DNA from 4 places in the Bacillus sp. NS1 genome. Region 1 is predicted to be linked to each of the others. Evidence: riboswitches for the same ligand, from Rfam matches in the RefSeq annotation. Region 1 holds a riboswitch; each other region holds the start of a gene.
The links. Region 1 has a riboswitch for S-adenosylmethionine ahead of AC4CV5_RS01260 (5-methyltetrahydropteroyltriglutamate--homocysteine S-methyltransferase). Riboswitches for the same ligand answer to the same signal wherever they lie in the genome.
Positions count from the first base shown of each region.

Region 1 (2,181 bases):
GAGATTGCCGGCGACGCGACCCCAAAATTGACGATTCCGAGCCCGAATATGCTGTTTTTCGGTGAAAAGGCGGATACAGGGATTTATGACGACCAAGAGGAATACTTTCATGATCTGGCCCAAGCGTATAAAAAAGCAATCAGAGCTTTCTATGATGCTGGATGCCGCTATCTTCAGCTTGATGATACGTCATGGTCTCTCTTCTTTGAGGAAAAAAGCAGAGAGGTTGTTCGGGCGCTTGGCGGCGATCCAGAAACATTGCCTGCCTTGTTCGCCAAAACGATTAACGATGCAGTGGCAGACCGGCCTGATGATTTAGCAATCACGATGCACATTTGCCGCGGCAACTTCCGTTCAACATGGGCGGCATCAGGAGGCTATGATGCTGTAGCTGAAACGATTTTGGATGGCTTACATTTGGACGGGCTGTTCTTGGAATACGATGATGACCGCTCCGGAAATTTTGATCCGCTCCGTTTCGTGAAACGCAAGGATCTCCAGATTGTACTCGGCTTGATCACATCGAAAAATGGAGAGCTTGAAAACCCTGAGGATGTGAAACGCCGAATCAATGAAGCGGCGCGCTTTGTGAGCCTGGATCAGCTGTGCCTCAGCCCGCAGTGCGGTTTCGCCTCTACTGAAGAAGGCAATCTTTTGACAGAAGAGCAGCAATGGGCGAAACTGCGCCATGTCATCGACATCGCCAACGATGTGTGGAGATAATCTATCATTGACAGAAACAGAAAATGTGTGAATAATAGTTACTATCAGAAAATTTCATAAAAAGGTTTTCCTTATCAAGAGAGGTGGAGGGACTGGCCCTGCGATACCCGGCAACCGCTGTTTAACAGAATGGTGCTAAATCCTTTAGAGCAATGATTGCTCTTGAAGATAAGGTTGAGATTGTCACACAAGCTCTTCCTTATCCAAAGGAAGAGCTTTTTTATATTCGAATGGAAAGAAGGAATGAACAACATGTCACAACAAACAACACCCGCAGAACAAAAATCACTTCAAAGAAAAAAACCGCCGTTTCGCGCGGATCAAGTCGGAAGCCTGCTGAGGTCTGAGCCCGTCAAAAAAGCACGGCTGCAAAAAGCGGCAGGCGAGATTACAGCTGAGCAGCTTCGCCAAATCGAAAACGATGAAATCATCCGCATTGTGGAAAAACAGAAGGAAACCGGCCTGAACGTGGTGACAGACGGTGAATTCCGCAGAGCATGGTGGCATTTTGATTTTCTGGAAAACCTGGATGGCGTTGAGCCGTTTACTCCTGAGCAGGGCATTCAATTTCATAACGTACAGACAAAAGCACGCGGCATTAAAGTCACAGGTGATATCGACTTTTCAACTCACCAAATGCTTGAAGATTACTCATTTCTCCATAGCATTGCCGGTGACGCGACGCCAAAGATGACGATCCCAAGCCCGAATATGCTGTTTTTCCGCGGAAAACTGGAAAAGGATGCATACAAAAACGACTATCATCTTTTCCAGCACGATGTATCCAAAGCATATAAAAAAGCGATTCAAGCGTTTTACGACAGAGGCTGCCGCTACCTTCAGCTTGATGATACAGCTTGGGCTGTTTTCTTATCTGAAAAAGGATTAAAACAAATCGAAGCGTTCGGAACAACGCCTGATGAGCTTCGCCAGCTGTTTGCGAAATCGATTAACGATGCGATTGCCGACCGTCCGGATGACTTGACCGTAACAATGCATATTTGCCGCGGCAACTTCCAGTCCACTTGGACAGCGGAAGGCGGCTATGACGCAGCAGCCGAAACCATTTTTGACGGTTTGAACCTGGACGGGCTTTTCCTGGAGTATGATGATTCACGCTCAGGCGGATTTGAGCCGCTCCGTTATGTGAAGCGCTCTGATCTTCAGCTTGTCCTTGGATTAGTGACATCTAAATTCGGTGAGCTTGAACATCCGGACGATGTAAAACGCCGTATCGAAGAAGCATCCCGTTATGTGAGCTTAGATCAGCTTTGCCTCAGTCCTCAATGCGGATTCGCTTCAACTGAGGAAGGCAACAAGCTGACTGAAGAACAGCAATGGGCGAAGCTGCGCCATGTAGTTGAAATCGCTAACGATGTTTGGAAATAAGCAAAGAAAAAACACACTTGATTCCCTGGCGGAGCAAGTGTGTTTTTTATGTTATTGAGCGGTGTAGCC
Region 1 is NZ_JBZAZF010000001.1:245,448-247,628, reverse strand. Features, by position in the region: gene AC4CV5_RS01265 (5-methyltetrahydropteroyltriglutamate--homocysteine S-methyltransferase) at 1-723, shown strand, start outside; SAM riboswitch class I at 792-898, shown strand; gene AC4CV5_RS01260 (5-methyltetrahydropteroyltriglutamate--homocysteine S-methyltransferase) at 976-2,112, shown strand; gene AC4CV5_RS01255 (3-hydroxybutyrate dehydrogenase) at 2,164-2,181, opposite strand, start outside.

Region 2 (2,181 bases), on a different contig from region 1:
TGCCGCCTTTTCCGGGATACAGTACATCGGCAATTTCATCCTGCTCTTCTAAAAACGCCGCAAGCTCCTGCGCGTTTTCCTGATGCTGGCGCATTCTGAGGCTCAGTGTCTTCATTCCTCTCATCAGAAGCCACGAATCGAATGGAGGCAGGACGGCGCCGATCGCATTTTGATGTTGAAACATTTCCTCACCAAGCTGCTCATCCTTTACAACGACAAGTCCAGCAAGCAAGTCGTTATGCCCGCCTAAATACTTGGTTGCACTGTGAATCACAATGTCGGCTCCCAGCCCAAGCGGACGCTGCAAGACCGGGGTATAAAATGTATTATCAACGATCAGCAGAAGACCGTGCTCTTTTGTTATCCGGGCGATCTTTTCAATGTCCGCCTCCTGCATGAGCGGATTTGTCGGTGTTTCCACAAACACCGCTTTTGTGTTCGGCGTAATCTTAGAGCGTAAACAGTCCTCATCGCTGAAATCATCATATTGAAAGGTTAATCCGTATTTTTTCCATTCATTTTCAAACAGACGGTACGTGCCGCCATATAGATCCGATGAAACGATCAGTTCGTCTCCGCTTTTAAATAGAGCCATAATCGTTTGGATGGCTGCCATTCCCGAACTGAAGGCAAGCCCCCTCGCTCCATTTTCTAAGCTGGCGATCGCATCCTCAACAAGCTGGCGTGTCGGATTCTTTGTGCGGACATAATCAAATCCCGTTGATTCTCCGATCCCTCTGTGGCGGTATGCTGTTGATAAATAAATAGGAGGACTCACTGTTCCCGTTACTTCGTCGCTTCGGTTCCCGATTTGGGCTAATTTCGTTTCAACGTGCTGTGACATATAGCTGACACCTTCCCTTTTCATAATAAAAAACCCCTTCTTCATAAGAAGAAGGGGTTTAACGCTTCTTCTTATCTTCCAAGCATAAAAAACGCTTGCTGGATTTAGCACCTTGGCGTTTTGCACATATGCAAAACAAGCCGGTTGCTGAGGTTTCTAAGGGCCAGTCCCTCCACCTCTCACGATAAGAAATATCGATTTCAATTTTCTGATTGTTTTATATTAGCGCAATTTGCAGTTTATTTCAACACTTTTTTCTTCGAGTTCCGAACTGTTTAAAGAGAGAAATTTCTAATAATTCATGGTACAATAATGAAAAACAGCAAGAAAGTCTAGTGATGTCCTGGAGGAATGTATTATGGCACCGAAAAACGGCACAGTGCAAGAAAAGAAATTCTTTTCAAAAGAGCTTAACGAAGAAATGACTTTGCTCGTTTATCTGCCGTCCAACTACTCCCCGCTTTATAAATACCATGTCATTATCGCGCAGGACGGCCACGATTATTTCAGGCTGGGGAGAATTGGCAGACAGGTCGAAGAATTGCTGTCCAAACGAGAAATAGACAGGAGCATTATTATCGGTGTTCCTTATAAGGATGTAAAAGAGCGCCGAAATACCTATCATCCGGAAGGCTCAAAATTTTCAGCGTATAAACGGTTCATCGCCCATGAGCTCGTTCCGTTTGCGGATGGCGAGTACCCTACCTATCAGGTTGGCTATGGGCGAACGCTGATAGGGGACTCTCTCGGAGCGACCATATCGCTTATGACAGCGCTTGATTATCCGAATATGTTCGGTAACATCATCATGCAGTCTCCCTATGTAGACAAACATGTATTGGAAGCCGTGAAACAGTCGGACGATATCAAACACCTCTCTATTTATCACCAGATCGGAACAAAAGAAACTGAGGTCCACACGACAGACGGAAACATTCTGGACTTTACAGAACCGAATCAGGAGCTGAAACAGCTGCTGGAGGAGAAGCTTTCCGATTATGTTTTTGAACCATTTGACGGAGATCACAAATGGACATATTGGCAGCCGCTCATCACGCCGGCGCTGAAAAAAATGCTTTGACACTCTATCATACTTTATTTCCAGGAGGGACATAATATGAAATACGGAATCGTTTTATTTCCATCAAAAAAACTCCAAGACCTTGCGAACTCTTACAGAAAGCGCTATGACCCAAGCTATTCCCTAATCCCGCCCCATTTGACGCTGAGAGCATCGTTTGAATGTGCAGAGGAGAAAGCGGATCAGCTTGTATCCCACCTGAGAAACATCGCAAAGGAGTCCCATCCAGTGGTTCTCAAAATGACAAAATACAGCT
Region 2 is NZ_JBZAZF010000002.1:295,607-297,787, reverse strand. Features, by position in the region: gene metI (cystathionine gamma-synthase/O-acetylhomoserine thiolyase) at 1-844, opposite strand, end outside; SAM riboswitch class I at 913-1,035, opposite strand; gene AC4CV5_RS06995 (esterase family protein) at 1,203-1,925, shown strand; gene AC4CV5_RS06990 (YjcG family protein) at 1,962-2,181, shown strand, end outside.
Region 2: it holds a riboswitch for S-adenosylmethionine, as region 1 does, so the genes downstream of both, metI (cystathionine gamma-synthase/O-acetylhomoserine thiolyase) here and AC4CV5_RS01260 (5-methyltetrahydropteroyltriglutamate--homocysteine S-methyltransferase) in region 1, are expected to answer to the same signal.

Region 3 (2,181 bases), on a different contig from region 1:
TCTGTCCGCTCGTGCTGAACAGAAACGAATTCCTTCGCCCGGGTTTTGACTTCTTTTTCTGTAATCGGAGCAAGCCCGCCAACCGCTTCCGCCATCGCCCGGATGTGATTTGGCGTGGTGCCGCAGCAGCCTCCGATAATCCGTGCGCCTTGCTTACGGAATTCTGACGCGCTGTTTTGAAAATACGTGTCGTCTGTTTCATAGACGAGCCGGCCTTCTTCAAGCGAGGGAAGACTGCTGTTCGGATAAACTGATAAGAACACGTCATCAAAAATCGGCACTTCGCTGAGCGCTTCAATCATATGATAAGGGCCGAGCCGGCAGTTAATGCCGACGATATCAGCTCCGAGATCCGCGATCGATCGCAATGCTTCAGAAAGCGGCGTTCCGTCCTGCAGTACGCCTTGCTCATGCATGGAGACATTTAACATAATCGGAAGGCCAGTCTCTTTGCGCGCGATTTTCAGCACTTCACGGGCTTCTTCCAAATCATAATACGTTTCTAACAGCAATCCATCCGGATCTTCATGCAGCAGCAGGTACAGCTGCTCGCGAAAGCTGCGTTTGATTTCGTCAAGGCTGTACGCATTTTTATTAAATGTGCGGATGCCTCCCATCGTCCCCAGAACGTACGCATCGCCTGCGGAAGCCCGTGCGATTTTTACTGCCTCTTGATTCATTTTTTTGATGTCATCCTCAAGGCCGTGTCTGGATAATTTAATATAATTGGCCCCGTACGTATTTGTTTGAATGATGTTGGCTCCTGCCTCAACGTATGCTTTATGTATGCGCTGAATTTCTTCCGGCTTTGAAATATTGAGCTCCTCAAAGCACCTGTCAATGCCATAGGAGTAGAGGAGCGTCCCCATTGCGCCGTCGCCGATTAACACTTGTGTTTGCAAATCTTCTAAAAGTCCCATTGTCTGCCTCCTTTATTCACATTCAGCAAGGAAAAAAGAGAAATAAAAAAAGTCCTCTTAAGAAGAAGACTTTGTCAGTGATTTTGTCTCTTCTTATCTTCCAAGCTGTTCGAGCTTGCTGGATTTAGCACCTTGGTCATGGCTTATCGCCATTACACCGGTTGCTGAAGCTTCGTCGGGCCAGTCCCTCTGCTTCTCTTGATAAGAACGGATATGAAGTTTTCGTGTTCAGGAAGTGCCAAAAGGTGGTTAGCGTTTTCCCTTTCTCCAAATTTACCGAAAATAAAGACAATAATCAATAGGATTCAGAAAATTTATCTGAAATTTATAAATTGAACGTCAATTGGCAGATCTGCGCCTCTCACTGCTGTGATAATCTGCTGCAGGTCATCCTTGTTTTTTCCGGTGATGCGCACTTGGTCATCCTGCACTTGAGACTTTACTTTCAGTCCGGAGTTTTTGATAATTGTATTGATTTTTTTTGCGTTTTCCTTGTCAATGCCTTGAACAAGTTTTGCACGCTGGCGCACCGTTCCGCCTGACGCGCTTTCAACCTTGCCGTAATCAATGTTTTTTGTCGGCACATTTCGTTTAATTAATTTACTGACCAGTACATCTTTCAGCTGGCTTAATTTAAATTCGTCATCAGAAACGAGGACAAGCTCCTCTTTATCTAAAGAAATGTCGCTTTTGCTTCCTTTAAAGTCGTAGCGTGTGCTGATTTCTTTGAGTGCGATTTGGATCGCATTTTGCACTTCGGGCAATTCCACCTTGGATACAATATCAAATGAGCTTTCTTTTGCCATATGAAAACCTCCATAACATTTAACTTATGTGTTGATTATAGTAGAATAAAGAGAAACTTCCAACAGATCAAAGAATCAATTTGTGATGATTGGAAAAAATGTTAACAGAATCCGCAGAAAAATAAAGCGGAACAGGAAGGACGATAGCATGAGACCAGGGCAGCAATTAACCTTGAGTATAGATCACCAAACTGACTTCGGTTACTTTTTAACCGACGGAGAAGACACGATTCTCTTACATAACAGTGAAATAACTGAGGATATCGAGGACAGAGACGAAGTAGAGGTTTTTATATACGTCGATCAGCAGGAGAGACTTGCGGCCACGATGAAAATTCCGGTCATCAGCGCTGATGAGTACGGCTGGGTCGAAGTGGTGGATACAGTGGAAGATATGGGCGTTTTCGTTGATGTCGGCTTATCTAAAGACGCGCTAGTTGCAACTGAGCATTTGC
Region 3 is NZ_JBZAZF010000002.1:222,737-224,917, forward strand. Features, by position in the region: gene AC4CV5_RS06570 (bifunctional homocysteine S-methyltransferase/methylenetetrahydrofolate reductase) at 1-920, opposite strand, end outside; SAM riboswitch class I at 1,011-1,128, opposite strand; gene AC4CV5_RS06575 (YajQ family cyclic di-GMP-binding protein) at 1,235-1,726, opposite strand; partial or broken gene AC4CV5_RS06580 (CvfB family protein) at 1,825-2,181, shown strand, end outside.
Region 3: it holds a riboswitch for S-adenosylmethionine, as region 1 does, so the genes downstream of both, AC4CV5_RS06570 (bifunctional homocysteine S-methyltransferase/methylenetetrahydrofolate reductase) here and AC4CV5_RS01260 (5-methyltetrahydropteroyltriglutamate--homocysteine S-methyltransferase) in region 1, are expected to answer to the same signal.

Region 4 (2,181 bases), on a different contig from region 1:
TGGTTCACTTTCTGCACCAGAGAAGCGAAGAATTGTTTAGGCAATTCCTTCAATACATGAGACTGTTCAAATTTCATCTATTCTCACCTTCTAAAAAAATCTTGAAATGATAGTCCATCATCATATATGGTTAAATGAAAAAAGTAAAGAAAAATTTGGAGTGATAAAAAGATGAAATGGACGATATCTTGTCTTCAATTTGATATTTCATATGGTAAACGTTCGGAAAATATCAAAAAGGCTGAATTTTTGATCGAAAAAGAAAGCAAGCATGCTGATGTTCTTGTTCTTCCTGAATTATGGACGACCGGATATGACCTGGCCAACCTTGATGAGCTCGCTGATGAAGACGGGCGTTTTGCTCAGAGCTGGCTGAAGAAAACAGCAAAAAAACATGGCGTTCATATTGTCGCCGGATCGGTCGCTGTCAGAAATGATTCTGATGTTTATAATACAATGTACATCGCGGATAAGGAAGGACAAATCGTTAAAGAGTACAGAAAAGCCCACCTTTTTCAGCTGATGGATGAGCATGTGTATTTATCAGCCGGTTCCGAAGACGGATACTTTGAGCTTGATGGCGTCAAAAGCTCAGGACTGATCTGTTACGATATCCGTTTTCCGGAGTGGATCAGAAAACATACAACAAAAGGTGCCAACGTGCTGTTTATTTCTGCAGAATGGCCGCTTCCCCGCCTTGATCATTGGAAAAGCCTGCTAATTGCCCGGGCCATTGAAAATCAATGCTTTGTCGCTGCATGCAATTGTACCGGTTCAAATCCAGATAATGAATTTGCCGGGCATAGCCTGATTATTGATCCATGGGGGCGTGTACTTGCTGAAGGCGGACGGGAAGAAGGCATTGTCCGAGCTGAAATCGACCTTCAGGAAAGCGTTAAGGTGCGAGAAAGCATTCCTGTTTTCGATGATATCAGAAAAGATTTATATTAAAAAATTTATTGACAACTTAACAAAACACCTGTTACTATGTTCATCAACTGATAAATTAGAATTGTTTAACAAATGAATATATTCTCTTATCGAGAGTTGGGCGAGGGATTTGGCCTTTTGACCCCAACAGCAACCGACCGTAATTCCATTGTGAAATGGGGCGCATCTTTTTCGCGCCGAGACACTCGTCTCTAAGGCACGGTGCTAATTCCATCAGATCTGATCTGAGAGATAAGAGAGGCGGACATACATGTTAAGCCTCTTTCTCTCTGAGAAGGAGGCTTTTTTACGGCCAATCAGCTGCAAACATATCAAGAGATTACATAATTGGAGGTTATGACAATGGCAGTCACAAAAACACCTTTATACGAAACGTTAAATGAAAGCTCCGCTGTGGCACTTGCGGTAAAGCTTGGCTTATTTCCAAGCAAAAGCACACTGACATGCCAGGAAATCGGCGACGGCAACTTAAATTACGTTTTTCATATTTATGATCAAGAACATGACAGAGCTTTGATCATTAAACAGGCGGTTCCTTATGCAAAAGTCGTCGGAGAAAGCTGGCCGCTGACAATCGATCGCGCAAGAATCGAAAGCAGCGCTCTCATCCGGCAGGGTGAGCATGTCCCTCATCTGGTTCCAAGAGTGTTTTATTCTGATACAGAAATGGCGGTTACCGTCATGGAGGACCTCTCTCATCTGAAAATCGCAAGAAAAGGACTCATTGAGGGTGAACATTATCCGCATCTGTCACAGCACATCGGTGAGTTTTTAGGAAAGACCCTTTTTTATTCATCTGATTACGCGCTTGAACCTAAGGTGAAAAAACAGCTTGTTAAACAGTTTACAAACCCGGAGCTGTGCGACATAACGGAAAGACTTGTCTTTACAGATCCTTTCTTTGACCATGACACAAATGATTTTGAAGAAGAGCTTCGTCCTTTTGTCGAGAAGCTTTGGAATAATGACAACGTTAAAATCGAAGCCGCTAAGCTGAAAAAGTCATTTTTAACATCGGCAGAAACGCTGATTCATGGTGATTTGCATACAGGGAGCATTTTTGCAAGCGAACATGAAACAAAGGTGATTGATCCTGAATTTGCTTTTTACGGACCGATCGGCTTTGATGTAGGCCAATTTATCGCCAACTTATTTTTGAACGCACTCGGCCGTGACGGTGATGACAGAGAGCCGTTATACCAGCATGTCAAGCAGGTCTGGGAAACATTT
Region 4 is NZ_JBZAZF010000002.1:457,682-459,862, reverse strand. Features, by position in the region: gene mtnE (methionine-glutamine aminotransferase) at 1-77, opposite strand, end outside; gene AC4CV5_RS07895 (carbon-nitrogen family hydrolase) at 172-951, shown strand; SAM riboswitch class I at 1,035-1,189, shown strand; gene mtnK (S-methyl-5-thioribose kinase) at 1,294-2,181, shown strand, end outside.
Region 4: it holds a riboswitch for S-adenosylmethionine, as region 1 does, so the genes downstream of both, mtnK (S-methyl-5-thioribose kinase) here and AC4CV5_RS01260 (5-methyltetrahydropteroyltriglutamate--homocysteine S-methyltransferase) in region 1, are expected to answer to the same signal.